Regions from separate parts of the Martelella mangrovi genome, predicted to be linked through region 2. Evidence: riboswitches for the same ligand, from Rfam matches in the RefSeq annotation. Region 2 holds a riboswitch; each other region holds the start of a gene.
The links. A riboswitch is a leader RNA that binds a small molecule or an ion and turns the genes downstream of it on or off. The one in region 2 is predicted to bind thiamine pyrophosphate.
Positions count from the first base shown of each region.

Region 1: another riboswitch for thiamine pyrophosphate. It lies ahead of thiC (phosphomethylpyrimidine synthase ThiC); the one in region 2 lies ahead of thiB (thiamine ABC transporter substrate binding subunit).
Region 3: another riboswitch for thiamine pyrophosphate. It lies ahead of thiE (thiamine phosphate synthase); the one in region 2 lies ahead of thiB (thiamine ABC transporter substrate binding subunit).

Region 1 is NZ_JBEPLY010000002.1:436,602-443,985, forward strand. It holds gene ABID12_RS04335 (LysR substrate-binding domain-containing protein) at 126-1,028, shown strand; gene thiC (phosphomethylpyrimidine synthase ThiC) at 1,059-2,867, opposite strand; TPP riboswitch at 2,968-3,084, opposite strand; gene ABID12_RS04345 (NAD(P)-dependent oxidoreductase) at 3,214-4,128, shown strand; gene ABID12_RS04350 (phosphodiesterase) at 4,201-4,998, shown strand; gene ABID12_RS04355 (LysE family translocator) at 5,014-5,640, opposite strand; gene ABID12_RS04360 (DMT family transporter) at 5,642-6,571, opposite strand; gene ABID12_RS04365 (glycoside hydrolase family 3 N-terminal domain-containing protein) at 6,777-7,384, opposite strand, start outside.
Region 2 is NZ_JBEPLY010000001.1:282,932-290,315, forward strand. It holds gene ABID12_RS01370 (M48 family metalloprotease) at 1-446, opposite strand, end outside; gene ABID12_RS01375 (thiamine ABC transporter ATP-binding protein) at 547-1,200, opposite strand; gene thiP (thiamine/thiamine pyrophosphate ABC transporter permease) at 1,214-2,836, opposite strand; gene thiB (thiamine ABC transporter substrate binding subunit) at 2,856-3,869, opposite strand; TPP riboswitch at 3,917-4,031, opposite strand; gene ABID12_RS01390 (FKBP-type peptidyl-prolyl cis-trans isomerase) at 4,293-4,730, shown strand; gene ABID12_RS01395 (OpgD/OpgG family glucan biosynthesis protein) at 5,133-6,752, shown strand; gene ABID12_RS01400 (hypothetical protein) at 6,736-6,915, shown strand; gene mdoH (glucans biosynthesis glucosyltransferase MdoH) at 6,976-7,384, shown strand, end outside.
Region 3 is NZ_JBEPLY010000004.1:258,694-266,077, reverse strand. It holds gene ABID12_RS08065 (linear amide C-N hydrolase) at 1-698, opposite strand, end outside; gene ABID12_RS08060 (TRAP transporter substrate-binding protein) at 801-1,790, opposite strand; gene ABID12_RS08055 (TRAP transporter large permease subunit) at 1,802-3,601, opposite strand; gene thiE (thiamine phosphate synthase) at 3,598-4,260, opposite strand; TPP riboswitch at 4,374-4,476, opposite strand; gene ABID12_RS08045 (HAD family hydrolase) at 4,515-5,192, opposite strand; gene ABID12_RS08040 (sugar-binding transcriptional regulator) at 5,189-6,148, opposite strand; gene ABID12_RS08035 (NAD(P)-dependent alcohol dehydrogenase) at 6,365-7,384, shown strand, end outside.

The sequences.
Region 1 (7,384 bases), on a different contig from region 2:
AGATAATCGCGGCCGCACGAAAGGTCCAGAGACGCCCGGCAAAGCACCGTCTTGATCCCGAGGCATTTCCTGCATAAACTTTTCAATATCGAATACATCATAGAACTCGATTGCGAAATTCGGAAATGTTGACGACTTTTGATATGGACGCGCTCAGAACCATCGTGGTGGGAACCGACCTTGGCAGTTTCGCGCGTGCGGCGGTGCAGCTTGGACGCTCCCAGTCGGCCGTCAGCATGCATCTGAAGAAGCTGGAGCAGCAGACAGGGACCGTGCTTTTCAGGCGCAACGGCCGCGGCCTTGTGCCGACCGAGGCGGGCGAGGCCTTTATCGCCTATGCGCGCCGGATCATCGCCCTCAACGATGAAGCCGCGTTATCGGTTGGCGCCGCCGCCACGACGGCCTCTGTCCGGCTGGGTCTGCCGCAGGATTTCTTCGACGATGTGATGCCCGCAACGCTCCGGGCGTTCCGGCAGAATTGCGACAATGTGCATGTCGATATCCGGGCGGGCGAAAACCATAACCTGGCGGAGGAAGTGCGCGCAGGTCGTCTGGATGCCGCCATCGCCTTCTTCCGCGCCGACAGCCCCGCCGAGGGCGAAACGCTGTGCCGGCTGCCGATGCGCTGGCTGGCAACGGAGGATGTCATGGCGACGCTGTCGCGCGATCCTGTTCCGCTCGTGCTGTTCAGCCATCCCTGCCTGTTCCGGCAGGCCGCTCTGGCGGCTTTGGATGACAGCCGGACGCGCTGGCGCGCCGCACTGACGACGCCAAGCCTCCCGGCCGTCTGGTCAGCGCTGCGGTCGGGTCTGGGCATCGCGGTGCGCACGGATCACGGCAGGCCCGCGGATATCATCAGCGTGGGGCAGGATTTTGGTCTGCCGCAACTGCCGTCAATCGAACTGCGCCTCCTGCGTGCGCCGAACATTTCAGGCATTGCCGACCGGCTGGCCGAGGTGCTGCGCCGGGAAACGCTGAGCAAGGTGACGCCAACGGCTGACACAGAGCCGCACGCCGAACCTGCATAAGTCATTCCCCGGCAACTGCTTCGAGATGGCTCAAGCCTCCTCTTCGCTTTCAAGCGGAAGGTAAAGCGCCCCGCCCTCGCGGAATTTTTCCGCCATCTTCGCCATGCCCTCTTTCTGGGCCTCGGCGCGGATATCGTGCGAGATGCGCATCGAGCAGAATTTCGGCCCGCACATTGAACAGAAATGCGCGACCTTGTGCGCCTCCTTCGGCAGGGTCTCGTCATGCATGGAACGTGCGGTTTCCGGATCGAGCGACAGGTTGAACTGGTCCTCCCAGCGGAATTCGAAGCGCGCGCGCGACAGTGCATCGTCCCGGATGCGGGCGGCCGGATGCCCCTTGGCGAGATCGGCCGCGTGGGCGGCGATCTTGTAGGTGATCACCCCGGTCTTGACGTCATCGCGGTCGGGCAGGCCGAGATGTTCCTTCGGCGTCACATAGCAGAGCATCGCCGTGCCGAACCAGCCGATCATCGCCGCGCCGATACCGGAGGTGATGTGATCGTAACCCGGCGCGATATCCGTGGTCAGCGGCCCGAGCGTGTAGAACGGCGCCTCACCGCAGGTGGCAAGCTGCTTGTCCATGTTCGCCTTGATCTTGTGCATCGGCACATGGCCGGGGCCCTCGATCATCACCTGGCAGTCTTTCGCCCAGGCGATCTGGGTCAGTTCGCCCAGTGTTTCCAGCTCGGCGAATTGCGCCTCGTCATTGGCATCGGCAATCGAGCCGGGGCGCAGGCCATCGCCGAGCGAGAACGACACGTCATAGGCGCGGGCGATATCGCAGATCTCGTCAAAATGCTCGTAGAGGAAGCTCTCGCGATGATGATGAAGGCACCATTTGGCCATGATCGAGCCGCCGCGCGAAACGATGCCGGTCACCCGGCCCACCGTCATCGGGATCATGTGCAGCCGTACACCTGCGTGGATAGTGAAATAGTCCACCCCCTGCTCGGCCTGCTCGATCAGCGTGTCGCGAAACACCTCCCATGACAGGTCCTCGGCAATGCCGCCGACCTTTTCCAGCGCCTGATAAAGCGGCACGGTGCCGATCGGAACCGGCGAATTGCGGATGATCCAGTCGCGGATATTGTGGATATTGCGGCCGGTGGACAGGTCCATAACCGTATCGGCGCCCCAGCGCGTGGCCCAGACCATCTTTTCCGCTTCCTCGGCCATGGATGAGGTCACCGCGGAATTGCCGATATTGGCATTGATCTTCACCAGAAAACTCCGCCCGATCGCCATCGGCTCGGCCTCGGGATGGTTGATATTGGCGGGGATGATTGCCCTGCCCTTCGCCACCTCGTCGCGGACAAATTCCGGCGTGATGAAATCGGGGATTTCGGCGCCAAAACTCTCGCCATCGCGCATCAACGCCTGTTTCGCCGCCTTTCGCCCGAGATTTTCGCGGATGGCGACAAACTCCATTTCAGGCGTCACGATGCCGGCGCGGGCATAGGCCATCTGGGTCACGGCCTTGCCATCCCTTGCCCGGCGCGGCTGATGGCGCACGGGAAATTCCGGCACCAGCCGCTTGCCCTCGGCAAAGCCGTTATCCTCCGGCTTCACATGGCGTCCATCATAGGCATGCGTGTCGCCACGCGCGGCCAACCAGCCCTCGCGCAGGCGCGGCAGGCCGCTTTCGATGGCGATATCGGCCCGCGGGTCGGTGTACGGCCCGGAACTGTCATAGACCGTGACAGGCGGTTCGCCGGCGCTCGGGTGCACATCGATCTCGCGCATGGGGATGCGGATCTCGGGATGCAGCATGCCCTTGTGCCAGACGCGGCGGGATGCCGGCAGCGGGCCTGTGGTGACGGTCGGAGAAATATCTTTCATCGGTCGGAGCCTCCATAGCTCTTGGCGTTGGAGACCCAGTTCGACGTTGAATGGAGGAGGCCGCGCATATTGCGCCTGAAAGGAACAGCGGGCCTTATCCCGCGCAGCCGATGCACCATCCCTACGCCAGTGTGAACTGGATCAGGTTCATCGGGTCACTGCGCTGCATAAGCCAACAGTATCTCAGCCCCTTGTCGGGACCCCCCGGGTGAGCGCGCCAAAATTGCGCCGGATGCGCGAGCTTGTCAACGCCTGCTGCGAAAAACGCCACATACCTGATTTTCAAATGTATGACTTTTATAAATTTCGTTTTTCGGATTGGATAATCGGCCTTACGCTTGCGCGCATGCCCAATCAGAACGCGCCCGCACCGCAAAGCAGACCGACAGGTTTCATCGGCCTCGGCACGATGGGAACGCCCATGGCGCTGAACCTCGTTCAAGCCGGCATGCCGGTTATCGTCTGGAACCGGACGCCGGAACGCTGCATGCCTCTGGAAAAGGCCGGCGCCGCCGTTGCGCCAACGGCAGACGACTTGTTCTCCCGATGCGAAACCGTGCTTCTGATGCTCGAAAACGAGCACGCCACAGATGCCGTCCTCGGGCGTGGAACGGACCGCTTCGCCGAACGGGTCGGCGGCCATTGCATCGTCTCGATGGGCACCGTCTCGGCGGAGTATTCCCGAACACTCTCTGACGAAATCGCGGCAGCAGGCGGCCGCTATGTGGAAGCACCGGTCTCCGGCTCGCGCAAACCGGCAGAAGCCGGACAGCTTGTCGGCATGCTCGCGGGCGCGCCGGAAGATCTGAAATGTCTGCACAGCCTTCTCGCACCGGTTTGCAAGCAAGTCTTCGAGTGCGGCGCGGTTCCTGCGGCGCTGCAGATGAAGCTTGCGGTCAACACCTTCCTGATCACCATGGTCACGGGGCTAGCGGAAGCCGGGCACTTCGCGGCGCGGCACGGGCTCGACATGGACCGGTTTGCCGAAATCCTGAATGCCGGACCGATGGCGAGCGACGTCTCGAAGGTCAAGATCGACAAGCTCCGCCACCGCGATTTCACCCGTCAGGCCGCAATTTCCGATGTCCTGAAAAACAGCCGGCTGGTGGCTGACGCGGCGCGTTCGGCAGGCACCGCCTTTCCGCTGATGGAGGCGTGTGTGGCGCTTTATGCGGAAACGGAAGTTTTGGGGAACCCGGAGGACGACATGATCGCCGTTATCCGGGCGTTCGAGGCACGTGCCGGCCTGCCCGGCTCTTGATCTACCTGTCGCTGCGCGCCACTCTGCGACTGCCCCATACCGTGCCCGCCGGAAAACCCTGAGGATGAAACCATGCTGATCGCCCACCTCTCCGATCCCCACCTTCGCGCCAAAGGCGAGCTTTATCAGGGACTGGTCGATTCGAACGCCATGTTCGATCTCGCGCTCGATACGCTTCTGGCACTGCGCCCGGCGCCCGATCTGGTGATTATCGGCGGCGACCTTGTCGATGGCGGCACGGAAGCCGAATACGAGACGGTGCGAACCGCCCTGCAACGCCTTGGCCAGCCCGTCTTCGTCATCCCCGGAAACCATGACGATCGCGAAACCTTCCGCCGTTGTCTTCATGACCTTGTTCGGCTTCCCGATGAAGGGCCGCTGCATTTCGACACCCATGCGCAATGGCCCGTCAGGGTGATCGGTTTCGATGTGACGGTCCCCGGGCAGCACTATGGCGAGATCACTGAGGCGTCACTCGCATGGCTGGAGCAGAGACTGGCCGAACGCCCGGATCAGCCGACAATGCTCTTGATGCACCAGCCGCCCGTGGACAGCGGCATGGGCTTCATCGATACCTACAAATGTTTCGGCGGCGACCGACTGGCGGCACTGGTCGCCCGGCATGACAATGTGGAGCGCGTGTTGTGCGGTCACATTCACCGCTTCATGCAGATCGGGTTCGGCGGTCGCCAGCTGATGACGGCGCCGAGCACCACGACAGCCATCGCTCTCAGACTGGAGGAGGATGCATCACCGGCTTCCTTCGTCGAGCCGCCGGCCTTTCTTCTGCACCACTGGCGCAAAGGCGGCGGCCTTGCAACACACTGGGTGCCGGTCGGCCGTTTTCCCGGACCACTGCCCTTCTTCTGATTGCGCGTTTGCCGTCTATCGCGTTACCGCCATGAAGGCACTGCCGCCGATCATGAACCCGCCACCGGCATAGCCTGCCCGCCTCCGCACAGCGCGGCTGCCAAGAAGCGTGCGTATCCGGGCCGCGACAAGCGCATAACACCCCAGGACCACCACCACGACAAGGCTAGAGGTCAGGGTCAGCAAGGCAAGCTGAAGCGCAAGATTGCCCTCCGGCGCGATGAACTGCGCGAGAAACGCCATGTAGAAGACAATGGATTTGGGGTTCAAAACGGCGGTGAGCGCGCCTGCACGAAAACAGCTCCAAGCGGCTGCGGTGTCCTGCTCCGGGGCCAGATCGACGACCGCCCCTTCCCCGCGCGCCGCCCTGATCTGCTCAATGCCCAGCCATGCCAGATAGAAGACACCGGCCCATTTGACGAGTTGAAACAGCAGGGCCGACGCCGCAAGAACGGCACCGACACCGGCAAATGACAGGCCGAGAAGCGCAATGGAGCCGACGACAGTGCCGAGGACTCCCATCATGGCGGCCGCCCTGCCCCTTGTCAGCGATTGCCCGATCACGAGCATGACGCTCGGGCCGGGGATGACGGTCAGCACCACGCAGGCGATCAGATAGGCAACCCAGCTTTCCAACGACATTCTAGCTCCTCTCCGCCCTTGTTTCCGTCTCTACCGGGGTGAGCGACGCCAGAAACGCTCCGCCGCCGATCAGCGCGATACCGGACAGGTCGACAAGACCCGGCCGGTCGCCAAAGAGCAGAATGCTCCACACCAGCGCAAACACAAGATATCCGTTATCGAACAGACCAATGACCGGCGCCGGCGCCAGTTGATAGGCCAGTGCGACTGCCGCGGTGATAACGGCAAGAAGAACACCGAGCCCCATCAGAATCTGCCACCCCGAGGAACCAAGCCTTGGCCAGGCGGAAAGCAGAAAGCCTGCATCGCTGCCCGCGCCGAAAAACAGCAGAACCATCACATAGGCCGCACCGGCCGCCGCAAGGACAAGGTTGAGATTCAACGCCATCGACAATGGCGGGACATCGCGACAGCGGCCATAGGTGATGACGGCGGCCAGCGCGTAAAAAAACGCTGCCAGCAGCGGCAGGACCATGACCGGAGACACTTCCGACGGGCCCGGCCTGAGGATCACCAGAACGCCGGCAAGCCCAAGGGCTATCGCCACAACCCCGCGCCGTCCAATGTGCGTCCTGAGCAGGATGGCCGACAGAACCGCCATCCACATCGGCGATGTGTAATAGCAGGCCGCCGCAAGCGAAAAGGACATGAATGGCAGAGCTGCATAGTAGCTCGCCCACATCAGCGTCAGGCTGAGGCTGCGCGCCCAGACCCACGGATTTACCGTCAGAAGCGCGCGCCCGTTCCTTGCGGTCAGCCGGAAGATTATCGCAAGAAGAATGGCCGCAACGGCCGAACGCAGGACAAGAACCTGCCCCAGCGAGACATCGTCACTGAAAAGCTTGACCAGCGCATCGGAAAGCGAAAGCAGAAGCACGGCGCCGGTGATGGCGCCAATACCGGTAAGACGCGCCTGCCGCGTATTCGTCATTATGGATACCATGCGCGCAGCCAAACACGCATGAGGCCCGATGAAAAATGATATTTCTCTCGCAATACATGATCAGAACGCATGCAAACGATACGCTTAAACCGGCGCGGCCTGATGCCGAAGGCGATCTGAAAGCCTGCTCTCCCTGCTTTCAGGCATGAACAGCCAGGCTGACACGATCGCCATCAAGGGCATCGATGGCCGGTTACGCCTTTTCGGCAGCAAAGCCGCTCAGCATCCGCCAGTCGGCAGGAAGTTTCCGGCGTTCACCGGTGACCTCGACCCGCGTCTTCAGCCTGATGTCACCGCTCGATGCGCCGACCATCAGCGTGAAGAAGCCGGGTTCGACGATGCGGCGGCCCTCATAGCCGGTAAAGTTCAGCATGTCGGTGGGCACCTCGAAGGTTACGCGGGTGCTTTCGCCGGGCTTCAGCGCTATCTTGCCGAAGGCTTTCAGCTCCTTGACCGGGCGCACCAGTGTGGCGATCTCGTCACGGACGTAAAGCTGCGGCACGGCAATGCCGTCGCGGTTGCCGGTGTTTTTCACCGTGAACGACAGCTTGACGGTGCCTGTTTCGATATCCACGGCGTCTTCTTCCAGTGCAACGTCGGTATAGTCGAACGTGGTATAGGAAAGGCCATGGCCGAAGGGATAACGGCTGCCAAAGTGGCGGGCGATCGGCGTGCCAGAGCTCTTGAAGCTGTGGTTATAGAAATAGGGCGCGGCTCCGACATTGTGCGGGATTGAGAGCGTCAGACGGCCGGACGGTTCGACAATGCCGGTCAGCACGTCGGCCAGCGCCGTTCCGCCCT
Region 2 (7,384 bases):
TGGGAAAGCACGGCCGCGATCTCGGAGGCGTCATTGGCCAGCGCCAGAAGACCGCGGGTAACGTAGAGGTAGCCGCCGGGCAGCGCAAAGGCATTGATGCTCGGCGAATTCAGGATGGTGATGCGGTAGGTCTGCTGCGGATTTTCCGAAACCGCCGTCAGCGCCCCGGCAATGCGGGCTACAAGCCTTTCGACCTGCGGATCGCGGTATTGCCCGCCATAGGTCTCCAGAATGCGCGGATGTTCGCGCGCGCCCATGGCGGCGTTGGGATCGTTGCGGGTGAGCGCATCGACGGTCTGCTCGCCGCCCGCCGTTTCCGGCACGATGAAATAGGTGTCCGTCGACTGGCAGGCTGAAAGCGCAAGCATACTGGCAAGGGCAAGAATTGCCCCGTGCCTGCCCCATGCGCGCGTTCCTGACTTCAGGCGGCCGAGGATGGTGTTCATGCTTGTTGCGCCTGTCAAAACGCGACCCTTGTCCGGTATGTCCATGACGGCTGTCAAGCCGTTACTTGAGAGCCATATTTGGCGTTCGCGGCCGCAACGGTCAATAGCGCGCCGAAATCGCTTCATTTTCGATGACAAGGCGATGATCTGCAATCGCCTCCACCTCGTCCGGCTCATGCGAGACGATCATCACGGTATTGCCGGTTTCTGCATGCAGTTCAAGCAGAAGTGTACCCATTTCCCCGCGCATTTCGGGATCGAGTGCGGCAAAGGGCTCATCCAGCAGCAAGATCGGGCGATTGCGCACCAGTGCCCGGGCAAAGGCCGCCCGCTGGCGCTCACCGCCGGAAAGCGAGGCGGGCATGCGTTTTTCAAAACCCGCAAGGCCGACGCGCGCGAGGGCTTCGCTGATTCGCCGCCGGCCGTTTTCGTCGAGCCTGAGGCCCGGATCCACACCGAGCCCGGTATTGGTGAAGATATCGAGATGGGCGAAAAGATTGTTTTCCTGAAACACGACCGTGACCGGACGGTTTGCCACATGAAGATCGTTCATCACCTGCCCGCCGATCAGCACGCGGCCGCTGTCGGGTTTTTCGAAGCCGGCAATCAGGTTCAAAAGCGTGGTTTTGCCGGAGCCGGAACGGCCGGTTACCGCCGTCACGCTGCCGCCGGCAATCGTGCCGTTGAACAGGAAATCCTTGCCGCCGAGCTTCAGCGCTGCGTCTTCCAGGGTGATGCCGGGGGCTTTTGACACATCGGCGCCTTTCTCAGTTTTTCGCCGCCGGCGCGCGGGTGCCGGCAATCATCAGGACAAGGCAGAGCGCGCCAAGGATCAGCGCCAGCCCGTTGGCATCCTCCGTGCGATAGCTGCCAAGGCGGCTGTAGAGCAACCAGGGCAGGGTGGTGAGCTGATCGCCGCCGAAAAGGGCAACCGCGCCCAGATCGCCGAGCGACAATGCCATGGCGAAGGACAGCGCCGTCAGCGTCGGTTTTCTCAGGCCCGGCCAGTCGACGATCCGCAATCGGGCGAGGCCGACAAGGCCGAGGCTGGCCGAAAGCCGGGCGGTGCGGGCACGGTGGACGGCAACAGCCGGCCGGAGCACGCGCAGCACGAAGGGCAGGGCCATCAGCGCATTGATGCCGGCGACGATTGCGGGTGCGGCGGCATCGGTCAACCCGAACGGGCGCAGCAGCAGGAACCAGCCGGTGCCAAGCACGATCGGCGGCACCAGCAGCACCAGCGACCCCATGGCCGACATCAATCCGGCAAGGCCGCGTTCAAGCGTGCCGGGCGCGCGCAGCGTTTCGATTGCGCCGGTGGCGGCGATGAAGGAAAGCGCCAGGGCGAGCGAAACCAGAGCCGCCGAAAACGCAATGGCGAGACTGGTGGCCGTGGCCCTGAGAAAGGCGGGTTCGCGCAACAGCCCGGGCAGGTCTGCGCCCGCGCCCTTCACCACGATCATCGCCAACGGCAGGGCGAGCCAGACCAGAAACACTGCAATCAGCCCGGCATCGATGCCGCGCGAAAGGCGGTGGTCGCCGTCGGGGCGCCGGCTGACATCGCTGCTGGCACTGGCGCCCGGGTCTTTCGCCTTCGGAAAAAGGGCAAGGGCGGCAAGCACCAGTGCCGTAACCGCGATCTGCATGCCGGAAAGGGCGACGGCGCGTGCGGGATTGAAATCGAAGCGAAGCGCCTGATAGATCGCGACCTCGATCGTGGTCGCCGCCGGCCCGCCGCCCAATATCAGCACCAGCGTGAAAGAGGTGGCACACAGCATGAAGACCAGCCCGGCAACGCCCGGGATCAGCGGCGCGATCACCGGCCATTCGATGAAGCGGAAGATGCTGCGTTGCGGCATCGACAGCATTGCGGCGGTCTTGAAATATTCCTGCGGCACGCGCTCGATGCCTGCCAGAAACAGGCGGGCGGCCAGCGGCAGGTTGAAATAGACATGGGCAATCAGAATGCCCTGCAGGCCGTAAATCTGCAGCGGGCGGCCAAAGTCTGCAAAAGCCAGCGCATCGTTGAACAGGCCCTGCCGTCCCCATATGCCGATAATGCCGAGCGCACCGATCAGCACCGGCAGCCCGAGCGGCACGGCCATCAGCCGGACAATCCATATCCGGCCGAAAAAATGCGGCCGCCGCGCCATGGCACGGGCAACGGGAATGGCAAGCGCCACGGACAGCACGGTGGACAGGAAGGCCTGATAGAGCGTGAAACGCAGAATGCGCCAGACATAGGGCTCGTTCATGACCGAGGCCGCATCGCCAATCCGCCCGAAACCGGAAAGGGCGGCCACCGCCACGGCAATGAAGCCGATAACGCCCGCAAGGGACATGATGCCGGCGGAAAGGCTCCGGCGAAACTCTGCCGTGGTCAGATACAAGGTCGTCGTCCCGGAACGCTCACCGCGCGCTCATCGCGTTCAGCCATTCGTCGATCCAGGCCTGCCGGTTTTCGGCCACGACATCCGGAGCGAATTGCAGCGTCCTGTCCGGTGTGACGGCATTCTGGAAGGCATCCGGTAACGGCTCGGAGGTTGCAGCGGCCGGCATCATCCAGTTGTGGGTCGGGATTGCATCCTGAAAGCCGGGCGTAAGCATGAATGCGAGGAAGGATCTGGCCAGCGCCGGATCGTCCGCCATCGCCGTCATGCCGGCCACCTCGATCTGGATATAGAGCCCGTCTTCAAAGTCTGCGGCCTTGTAGCGGTCGGTTTCCTCGGCAATCTGGTGATAGGCCGGCGAGGTGGTGTAGGAAAGCACCATCGGCGCCTCGCCACTGGTGAACAGGCCGTAGGCTTCCGACCATCCAGGCGCAACCGTCAGAATGCGGTCCGAAAGCGCTTCCCACTTTGCCGCCGCGTCGTCGCCATAGACGGATTTCATCCACAGCAGCATGCCAAGGCCCGGCGTTGATGTGCGCGGGTCCTCGATCACGATCTTTTCGTCAGCCGGTCCGTTGACCAGTGCGTCAAGCGTGGTCGGCGGAGATGCGATGCTCTCGCTGTCGTAGACGATGTCGAAATAGCCGTAGTCGAAGGGGACGAAAATGTCGTCTTCAAACCCGCCGGGGATGTCGAGATTGTCGGTGGAGACGCCGGAAGCGGCAAAAAGCCCTGTCTCCTTTGCCTCGTGGATCAGATTGTTGTCGAGGCCGAGCACGATGTCGGCGGGGCTTGAACGGCCCTCGAGCTTCAGCCGGTTGAGCAGGGCAACGCCGTCTTCCGCGCCGACGAATTTGACGGTGCAGCCGCATTCGGCCTCGAAGGCCTGCTTGACCAGCGGGCCCGGGCCCCATTCGGTGTTGAAGCTTTCATAGGTGTAGACGGTCAGCACCTTGCCGTCTTCAGCCAGCGCGCCGCCTGCAGCCAGCAGCGCCAGCGCTGCAATCGAAATCGAAAGATGATGGCCGGGCATGACGCCTCCTTCGTGGTGTCTCAATCAACATGGGAAAAGGGCGTCGGACCGTTCACGCGTCTAATCCCTCCGCCGGTGTTAACCGGATCAGGTTCCTCGGGTTGGTTCTTCACCTCTCAGCGGACGACGTCGAAGCCGCGTTCCGCACCCCGTTAGAGCTTTTCAACACCTATCGCGGGCTTCCGTGGAATTCAAGGCCGGACGGATTTGAAAATACACGTGAAAGTGACTAGGTAAGAGGCGCATCCGGTATTCCGGATGTACCCGCCAGTCGTCATGCAGGAAAGTGTGTCGGCTCATCCTCTGGGGCGCTTTCCGGTCGAAGGCCGGAGCCTCAGGAAAAAGAAACGGCGCCTGGGCCCGAGGTCGGTTTGTGCCGATGCTGTGCCGATGCGCTCAGTGTTCAAAGGAAGGAGCACACCAATGACAGAAGCCAAGAGCGGGGACACCGTTCGTATTCACTATACAGGAACCCTCAATGACGGTTCGACCTTCGATTCTTCCGAAGGCCGTCAGCCGCTTGAGTTTACCGTCGGTGCCGGCCAGATCATTCCGGGGCTCGATCGCGAGATCGCCGGTATGAATGTCGGTGACAGCCGCCAGGTGCAGGTGCCGTCGGAAGAGGCCTATGGGCCGCATGATCCGCAGAAGGTTCAGGTCGTGCCGAAGTCGGCCATGCCGGCTGAGGTTGAAGTGGAACCGGGCATGCAGCTTCAGGCGCGCACGCCCACCGGTGAAACCGTACCGCTGGTCGTGACCAAGGTCGAGGAAGAGCAGGTAACCGTGGATGCCAACCATCCGCTTGCCGGGCAGGATCTGAATTTCGCCGTCGAGCTCGTTGAAATCGTCAACGCGGCTTGAAAAGAAAGCATATTTTGTTGGCGCAGCCATTCCGACAGCTCGACAGTGAGTTTGTAGATATTGCGGCGCGAAAAAGGCGTATTGCCATGATCTTGCCATTCTTTGGTTGAATGGCTGCCCTAAAAAAGGGGCTGGAATGCTGTATGGCGTCCCAGCCCCTTTTGATGCCCGGCTCTCCGGGTTGACCCTGTTTGCGACCGGATGGATATCGATGTCTGTTTTTTGCGTCAGTGTGGAACCGAAACGGGATTACGCCGTTTCCGAAGTGTCTGCGCTTACCGTCGAGACGGTTTTCGCGCGATCTTGCCCGAGAGCGAATACATTCAAAAAACGCAATTCCGGCGCCGGTTTTGGTGCAATGCAACATTTTCGGCCTCCCCTTTTCAACCGACGGGAATTTGAATGAAGAGACGAGTTTTTCTGGCGCAAACGGCCGCGGGAGCGCTGGCTTTCTCCGGTTTGGGAAGCAAGGCATTTGCTCAAGGCGCCGCGGTGGAACCCGGCAAGGTACCGGATCAGAATGCGGAAGTGGAAGCGCAGGCGCCGGCCCCCGATGCGTTTACCTTCGATACGCTGACAGCCCGGATGAAGGAAAAGGCGGCGCAGCCCTATGAGGCCCCGCCGCAGGATGTTGGCGAACCCTTCAATTCGCTCCACTATGATGATTACCGGGCAATCCGCTACGATCCCAACAAGGCGATCTGGCGGGACCAGTCGAATTTCCAGCTTCAGGCCTTTTCGCTCGGCTGGCTGTTCAAGACGCCGGTGGAGATTTACGAAGTCGCCAATGGTGATGCCGAAAAGCTGGTGTTTTCCGTCGACGACTTCATCTATCGCTCGCCGCTCGATATCGCGCAGTTCAGGGATGCTGAATTTCCCGGCGTTGCCGGTTTCCGCATCAACTATCCGCTGAACCGGCCCGATGTTTCCGACGAGCTGATTTCCTTCCTGGGCTCTTCCTATTTCCGTGCGCTCGGCCAGGGCAATCTTTACGGATTGTCGGCCCGCGGTCTGGCGGTCAACACCGCCACGGACCAGGGCGAGGAGTTTCCGCGGTTTTCGGCGTTCTACATCGTTCGCCCCGTTGCGGAAGGCGAAAAGATCACCGTTTTTGCCGCGCTCGACGGTCCGAGCGTCACCGGCGCCTACCGGTTCGTGATCACGCCCGGCAAGAATACGCGCATGGATGTGACGGCGCGATTGTTTTTCCGGAACGATATCGCCCGTCTCGGCGTTGCACCTATGACTTCGATGTTCCTGTTCGGGCCGGCCAACCATCATGCGTTTGACGACTATCGGGAACGTGTTCACGACAGCGAAGGGCTGAAGATCGTGCGTGCCGATGGTACAGAGTTGTGGCGCAACCTGCAGAACGCGAAGAAGCTTGCGAATTCCTTCTTCACCGAAACCGATCCGCGCGCCTTCGGGCTTTACCAGCGCCATCGGGAATTCGAGGATTATCAGGACGCCGAAGCCCATTACGAACGTCGGCCCTCGCTCCTCGTCGAGCCGCTCGGCACCTGGGGCAAGGGTTCGATCTCGCTGGTCGAAATTCCGACCGACAAGGAAGTCAACGACAATGTCGTGTGCTTCTGGCAGCCGGAAGCCCCGGCCAAAGCCGGAGAATCGGCTGAATATTCGTACCGCCTGACATGGGGTGCGATCGAGGAAGATCAGGCGCGGCTTGCGCGCGTGGTCGACATCAGAAGCGGTGAAGGCGGCGTCTCGGGCGCACAGGCTGACGATGATGTCCGCAAGATCGTGGTCGACTTTGCCGGCGGCCCGCTGGCAGATTTTGGCGCGGGGTCGGAACTTAAAGAGCGGCTCCACGTTACAAATGGCGAGATTGTTCATTCGACGGTTTCAGCAATCATGGGCGAAGACGTCTGGCGGCTTGCAATTGATGTACGTCCGGCAGGCGACGCGCCGGTCGAACTGCTCGCTGCTCTGACCGACGGCAACCGCGATTTGAGTGAAGTATGGCTTTATCAATGGAGAAAAGGCGATGACCAACCAGACTGACGGAAACAAGGATTTTACCCGGTTTCTCCCGGCGACAGCCCCGCTGCCAATGCCGGACCAGTTGATCGAACGCCCCCGCCATCAGGGTCTGATTGCAACGATACTGTCACCGGTGTCTGTCCTGCAGCGTCCGCGCGCCGTTCGTTTCTGGTCCAGAGGGTAATTCCGGTCGATAAAAGCCAGCACGGTCTTTTGGTGCCGGCGTCAATTTCAGGGAAGTATGATGCTGGCTCTCAGGCGAACCATTTCCATTCTGTTTGCGATCTTCGTGGCGGTGCTCGCCTCGCGGCTGGCTATGGACGTGTTTTTCGCAGATGGCGTGGACTGGGTCGATTTTGTGCGGATTGCGCTTTGCGCAGCCACGGCCGCCTGGATCGCCTGGGGCGCGTCGCTGGCGCTTGGCGGGCTGATTGGCGCACGGATCAAGACCCCGCCGCGCTCGCAGCTTTCCGACAGCGGCCGCGCGGCGCGCACCGCGATCCTGATCCCGGTTTACAACGAGGATCCGCGCGCGACCTTTTCCTCCGCCGCCGCGATGGCCGAAAGTCTGCAAAAGACCGGTCATGCCGAACTGTTCGATATTGCGATCCTGTCGGATACCCGCGATCCAGACGTTGCGGCGCAGGAGGAAG
Region 3 (7,384 bases), on a different contig from region 2:
TCGACGGCGGTGTCCGAACCGGGCAGCGTCACCGTGGCGATGCCGGAATCGGGCTGTATGAAATTCTGTCCCAGCAACGTCGCGCTTGAATGGTCGACATTGCTGAGGTGGGTATAGTTGTTGAGATTGGTCAGGTGCCAGTCGAAACGCGGGCTGTTGGTCATCACGCCCAGCGGATTGTCGAAGATATGGCGTTCGCCGTCGAAGAATTCGATGACGATGGATGCGCCGCTCCGGTCATGAACCGTGTAGTGGAACGGCGGCACAACACCGCCGAGGGCCGCCAGCGGATCGACCAGAACCGTCTGTTTTTCAAGCGCTTCCCTGACTTCCGCTACGGTGGAAAACTGTGCCAGCATCCATGCGCCGAGATCGATTGCCGACAGCACCGGCACATCATCGGCTTGTGTGTCATCGGGGCCATGCGTGTCGGCGAAGGCAAGCAGGGAGAAATTCAGCCCGGCCTCGTTCAGGCCTTCCACCACTTTCAGGTCCTCGACGCTGCCATTGGGCACCACGACGCCGAAAATGTCGTAGCGGCTCTCATAGGTCAGCGGTGCATGATTGCCGGCCTTTGACGAAAGCTGTGTGCCGCTGGGCAGGAACGCCGCCAGATAAGGCAGTTCCACCGGCAGCTCCAGTGTGCGTCCTGCGTAAACGGAGCCGGAAAGATCTGTGTAGAGCAGGGACGTGCACATGGATTACCTCGTTATCTATTGGCGCATTGGCGAGAGAGTATTGCGGGGTTTTCGCCGGCGCAAGGTCTGAGACTTTTGAAGATCATTTCTGACCTCTGCCTGTCAGGTGTTTGCGACCGTTTCGATCCGTTCCATGCCGCCGACGGCCGGGGCAAAATCGGCCCAGACGTTCCTGGCGCCCGCCCGCCAGGCGTCCATGTCCTCGGGCTGGAACACGATGCCGCCATTTTCGTGCGCGGTTTGCATGGCTGCGGTTTCGTCTTCCACAATCAGTGCATTGAAATAGAGCGCGGCCTCGGCTGAAATCGCCTCCAGAACGGCTTGAGCCTCGGGGTCGAGCCCGTCCCAGAACCCTTGAGAAAAATAGATCACGCCGGACGCGCGGATATGCCCGGTTTCGGTCAGGCACGGCACGACCTCGTAGAGCTTGAACCCGGCATAGGCGGATTTGGTCAGGTCCATGGCATCCGCAACCCCGGTGGCCAGCGCGTTATAGGTTTCGGTAATCGGAATGCCGACGGGAACCGCGCCAAACGCGCTCCACAACCCGGTATGAAGCGGACTGTTGATCACCCTGATCGTGACGCCTTCAAGCCCTTCCGGCCGGGTTACCGGCGTTTTCGTCAGAAGATGGCGGGCGCCGTAGTCGATAAAGCCGCCGACGATGAAGCGCTCATCGGCAAGCGCGCCTTTCAGTTCCGCGCCCACGGGGCCTGCAACCACGCGGCCAAGGTGTTCGGGACTGCGAAACAGGAACGGCAGGTCGAGGATCTGCAATTGCGGCACCCATGACGACAGCGCCGAAACGGTCGAAAGGCTTGCTTGCACGGAACCAAGGCGGATGCTGTCGGCGACCTGTTTTTCCCCGCCCAGCGCGCCATTGGCGACGATGTTGAAGCGAAAACGCCCGGGCAGCCGTTCCTCGGCCTTTTCGGCGATATAGCGCCAGATCCTGGTTTCCGGCTTGTCCTCTCCGAGCAATGAGGCCACGGTCACCGTGGTCTGCGCCAGGGCCGGGCGGGCGATATACGGGGCCGAAAGCGCGGTCAGCGTAGCGGCTTTCAGGAAATGGCGACGGGTGAGGGGCTGCATGACGTTTCCTCTCAGATCAACAGGGTGCAGGTGCAAAGAATGGCGATTGCCGCAAGAAGTGCGGCGAGATAGGGCAGCACCGCGCGAAAAAGCGCGGCCGGGGGAACCTCCGTCACGCCGGCCACCACCAGAACCAGCATGCCGACCGGTGGCGTCAGGCCGCCGATCATCAGCGTGGTGACGATGATCACGCCGAAGGCAATCGGGTCGATGCCCGAGCCGGTGGCAAGCGGCAGCAGAAGGGGGCCGAGAAGCAGGATCGCCGCGCCGATATCGAGAACCAGCCCGGCGCCAAGCAGAACGATGACGGAAAAGGCCAGAACCGCGGCCGGAGAACCGCCGAAAGCGGCAACGGTTGAGGCGATCATGCCGGATACGCCGTCGACGGCCAGCTGAAAGGCAAACGGCCCGGCCGAACCGATGAGAAGGCCGATGGCCGCAGCTTCGGTCGCGGTCTGTCGGAAAACCGAAAAAAGCGCTGTCCGGCGCGTTTTCGAAAAAGCCGCAAGTGCAAGTGTATAGATGGCCGCAAGGGCTGCCGCCTCGGTGGTGGTGACGATGCCGATGCGGATGCCGGCAACCACGATGACGCCGAGCCCGAAGGCGGGGACCGCTGCAAGCAGGGATCGCCGGCGTTCGCCCCTAGCCACCGGTCTGCTGCCGGGCAGATTGCGGGTCGTGAGGTAAATGGCGATGGAGAGAGCCGCCGCCATCACCAGCCCCGCAAACAGCCCGCCGAGAAGCAGCGCGCCCACCGAAAGATCGGTGGCGGCCGCCAGAATCAGGAAGGCGATTGACGGCGGGATGATGTTGTCGAGCACCGACGAGGCGGCAATGATTGCGCCGGAGCGGGCCGGCGGATAGCCATGGCGCACGAGTTCCGGGTGAAAGGTGGTGGCGGAAAACACGGCATTGGCGACCGAAGAGCCGGAGGCTCCGGAAAACAGCGTGCCGGTGGCCAGCACCGTCTGGGCCAGCCCGCCGCGCCGGTGGCCGACCAGTGAGGCGGCGAAGGCCACAAGGTGCCTTGCCGCGCCCGAGGCGGAAAGGGCTGCCCCCGTCAGCAGGAAGAACGGAATGGCGAGCAACAGAAAGTGGGACATGCCGGAAACGGTCGTGGTGACGATGGTTTCCGTTCCAAGATTGCCGCCGAAGGGAATGGCGATCATCGCCGCCGCGATGAAGGCGTGGGCAAGCGGTGCGGCGGCGGCAAGGCCGACTGCTGCCGCAAGCGCGATCGCAATGCTTGCAGGCAGGGCGGTTGTGACGGTGACGTGCAGGCAGGCGTAATAGACTGCGGATGCAAGGGTCGCCGATGCCGCAAGCGGCAGAACCTGCCGTTCGCCGATGCGGCGAAGAACGAGAATGATCGCGAGAAGACCGCCGCCTGCGCCGGTCACCGCAAAACGCACCCATTCGGGAAGGCCGAGTGCCGGCGATGTGCCGCCGATGAGGTTCACGACGCGCGTGCTGCCGAAAATCAGCACAAGAGCCGCCAGCAGGCTGAACGCATCGGCAATGATGCCGGCCAGTTTTTTGGCAGACGGGCCGAAAGGCAGGTCAAGCCGCATGGCAAGCGGCCCGGACAGCGCAAGCGGCGCGGCAAGGGCAATCAGCGCCACATTCAGCCAGATGCCGAGATCTTCCGTTCCGATAACGCCGGTGTGAAACAGATAGCGCAGAACCACGCTGGTCAGCACCACAGCGAGCATCACCGCCAGCACGGCCGCGGCGACCATCGCGAGTGCCGTTTCCAGCCGCGTGGCAAGCTGTGCTGCCCGGGCGTGCAGCGTGCCGGGCTTTTCCGTCATTGTGCCGGGGGTGCGATGGCCGTGTCTACGCTGCGGCGAAGTTCACGGGTTGCGGCTGCAACGTCGGGTGCGTGGAAAATTGCGGAAATCACCGCAATGCCGTCGGCCCCTTCGGCCATCAGCCGTGGCACGTCTTCAAGCTTGATACCGGCAATCGCGCCAACCGGCAGGTCGGGCCGCGCCCGTTTGAGGCCGCGGCGCAGCGCACGAAAGCCGTTGAGGCCCACCGGAGGATCCATATTGATCTTGGAAAGCGTCTGGAAAACACCGCCGATACAGGCGTAATCGACCGGTGCGGCTGCCGCCCTGGCGCCGTCGGAGGCGTTCTTGACCGTGAGCCCGATAATGGCGTCCGGGCCAAGCAGCTTCCGGGCGATCTCCGCCGGCATGTCGTCGCTGCCCAGATGCACCCCGTCGGCCTCGGCCGCAAGGGCCACGTCGACCCGGTCATTGACGACGAAGGGCACACCGGTGGGCGCGAGCGCCGCGCGGATTTGAACGGCGCGTTCGACCATCTGACGGGTTTTGGCGAATTTGTCGCGATACTGGATCAGCGTTGCGCCGTTTTCGGCGGCAAGCCGCGCCAACTCCGCCAGCGGCGCGGCCTCAACCAGACCGGCATCGACAATGGCGTTCAGGCGATAGTCGACCGTTCTCATGGCCGTGCCCCGGCAAGAGTTCCCGGCGAGCAGATGTTACGAATGTCCAACGGCATAGAAAGCGCTCCACGATCATACGAAGACCGGGCAGCGGCGCGGGCGCGAAAACAGGGAACGCAACCATTTTCCGTTCCTACGCCGGTATGACCCGGATCAGGTTCAAGGGTCCGGCGCATTGCCATCTCAGCATCGGATGATGCTCCCCTCGGAATTTCCGTGATTCTGTCGGGCTTTGCGCCCCCTGTCAACAGGCTTCAGACGGCGCCGAATGCGGCTTGCCGGAAACCGGACAGGTCTGTGAGCACGGTGTCGGCGCCTGCGCTCTGAAGCCGTTCGGCATGAAGCGGCCTTACGCCCTCAAGGTGGCCGCCACCGACAAAGCCGACGCAGCGCATCCCGGCGCGGCCGGCGGCAATGACGCCGGCAATCGAGTCTTCAAGCACGACACAGTCGCCGGCCTGCGCGCCGCTCTGTTCGGCGGCGTACAGAAAAACGTCGGGCGCGGGCTTGCCGTGTTCGACCGATTCCGCACTGAAAGCGCGGCCGCGGAAACGGTCGGCAAAGCCGATACAGTCAAGCGCCACTCCCAGCCGTTTGTAGGAGCCGCCGGACGCGATGCAGTAGCCGATGCCGGCCGCATCGAGACTGTCGAGCATGTCCGCGGCACCCGTCATCGGCTGAAGTTCGCGGGCGTAGCGGTCAAACAGCCGCGCATACCAGTCCTTCTGAAACGCGGGCTCAACCGGCTTGCCCGTGCTGTTTTCGACAAAGGCGGTGATCTGTTTGATCGAGGCGCCGAGAAACTTCTCGACCAGCGTATCCCAGTCGACCGTTATCCCGTATTCTTCAAGCGAGGTCTGGAGTTCGGCGAGCGCGATGATTTCGCTGTTGGCGAGCACACCGTCGAAATCGAAAATAACTGTTTTGTTCATGAGGTCCTGGCCAGAATGCGTTCGGCGGTGATGTCGTCGGTCACAAGCGTGGTAACGAGCCCGCGGCGGATGGCGGCGATGATGACGTCGACCTTGTGTGTACCGGCTGCGGCAAGCACCCGTTCGGGAACCTTTTCAAGCGCATCAAGCCGGATGCCGACGGCACAGTCGTTGATGAAGTGGTCGACCTCCCGGCCGTTGTGATCGATAAAATGGCCGACGATATCGCCCACAGCACCTTTTTCGGAAAGGGTCGCCGGTGTGACACTGGACGGCAGTCCGGTGTTCATCAGAACGGACCTGTCGGACAGATCGCCGGCAACCAGAACGGCGAGATCGAGGGTTTTCAGCTTTTCCAGATGCTCGCTGAAAACGGCATCGGAGAGAAACTCCTCCCTGTCTGTGCCGGGCGAGAGGTAGACCGGGGCGGCAAACAGCGAATATCGGGCGCCCAGCCGGTCGGCAAAACCAGAGGCGATCCCGAACGTGTTGAACGATGCGCCCTGCGATGTGCCGCCGATCATCGATATGATTTCGATCTCCGGCAATTGCATGCGCGGCAGATGGGTCATCGCATTTGTCAGCGTCATGCCCCAGGACACCCCGATCCGCTGCCAGCGCGCCTCGCGCAATCCTTTTGCCAGGTAGTTGGCAAGGGCGACCCCTGCGGGGCGCTGATAGTCGTGATTGTCCGCATTGGCCGGCGCCACGATGGCGTCGGCAAGGCCGAAACGGGTCTTCAGGTCTTCCTGCAGGCGCAGGCGCATGACATGTGGCGACTGGATATCGACCCGCACCAGCCCGTCGGCGCGCGCACTTCTGATGGCCTGGTTCACGCGCAGCCGGGTGACCCCCATCAGTGCCGCCACTTCGGACTGGGTCATTTCATTGATGAAATAATGCCAGCAGACCTCGACCAGAAACGCCTCGGTTTCCACACTCGTTTCACTTGCCACCAGGCGCATCCCGTCGCGCGTTTCATACCTGTCCGTCATATGAACCGTTTTCATCTGAAATGCAAATTTGACATTTGTAAATTTACATTTATGTTTTTATTGAAACAAATGTAAATGGCGTGTAATACGCTTTTGTCACGGGGTGTTCCGGCGGGTATCAACCGTTCTGACGCCTTTGCAAGGAGTATGTGTTGTGTCGGAGGAGGTCAAAATAGCATGAAGGCGCTGGTACTGGAGGAAAAGGGTCGACTGAACCTCAGGGAGATCGATCTGCAACAGACACTCGGTCCCGACGATGTCAGCATCCGCGTGCACACCGTCGGCATTTGCGGATCGGATGTGCATTACTATACCCACGGCAAGATTGGCCCCTTCGTGGTCGATGCGCCGATGGTGCTCGGCCATGAGGCCTCCGGCACGGTGGCCGCAGTAGGCGCCAATGTTGGCCACCTGAAACCCGGCGACCGGGTCTGCATGGAGCCCGGCATTCCCGATCCGAATTCGAAGGCGGCAAAGCTCGGCATCTACAATGTCGATCCGGCTGTCCGTTTCTGGGCAACGCCGCCGGTGCACGGATGCCTCGCGCCGGAGGTCGTTCACCCGGCGGCCTACACCTTCAAACTGCCCGATCACGTCACCTTTGCCGAAGGCGCGATGGTCGAGCCCTTCGCCATCGGCATGCAGGCGGCGATGCGGGCTGGCATCAAGCCCGGCGATGTCGCGGTCGTCACCGGCGCCGGCCCGATCGGCATGATGACCGCGCTTGCCGCCCATGCCGGCGGTTGCTCCAGGGTCATCATTGCCGATTTCAGCCAGCCCAAGCTTGATATCATCGGGCGCTATGACGGCATCGAGACCGTTCATCTCGGCGAGACATCGATGGCCGAAGCGGTCGCGCAAAAGACCGGCGGCTGGGGTGCGGATATCGTGTTCGAATGCTCCGGTGCGCCATCGGCCATTCTCGGCGTTTCCGGTCTTGTGGCGCCGGGCGGCACGGTTGTTTTCGTCGGCATGCCGATCGATCCGGTCCCCGTCGATATCGTCGGCCTGCAGGCGCGTGAAGCACGCATCGAAACGGTGTTTCGCTATGCCAATGTCTATGAGCGGGCCATTGCCCTGATTGCCAGTGGCAAGGTCGACCTCAAACCGCTGATTTCCGATACGGTGCCGTTTGAAAAATCGGTGGAAGCCTTCGACCGCGCCGTCGAACAGCGACCGGAGGACGTCAAGCTTCAG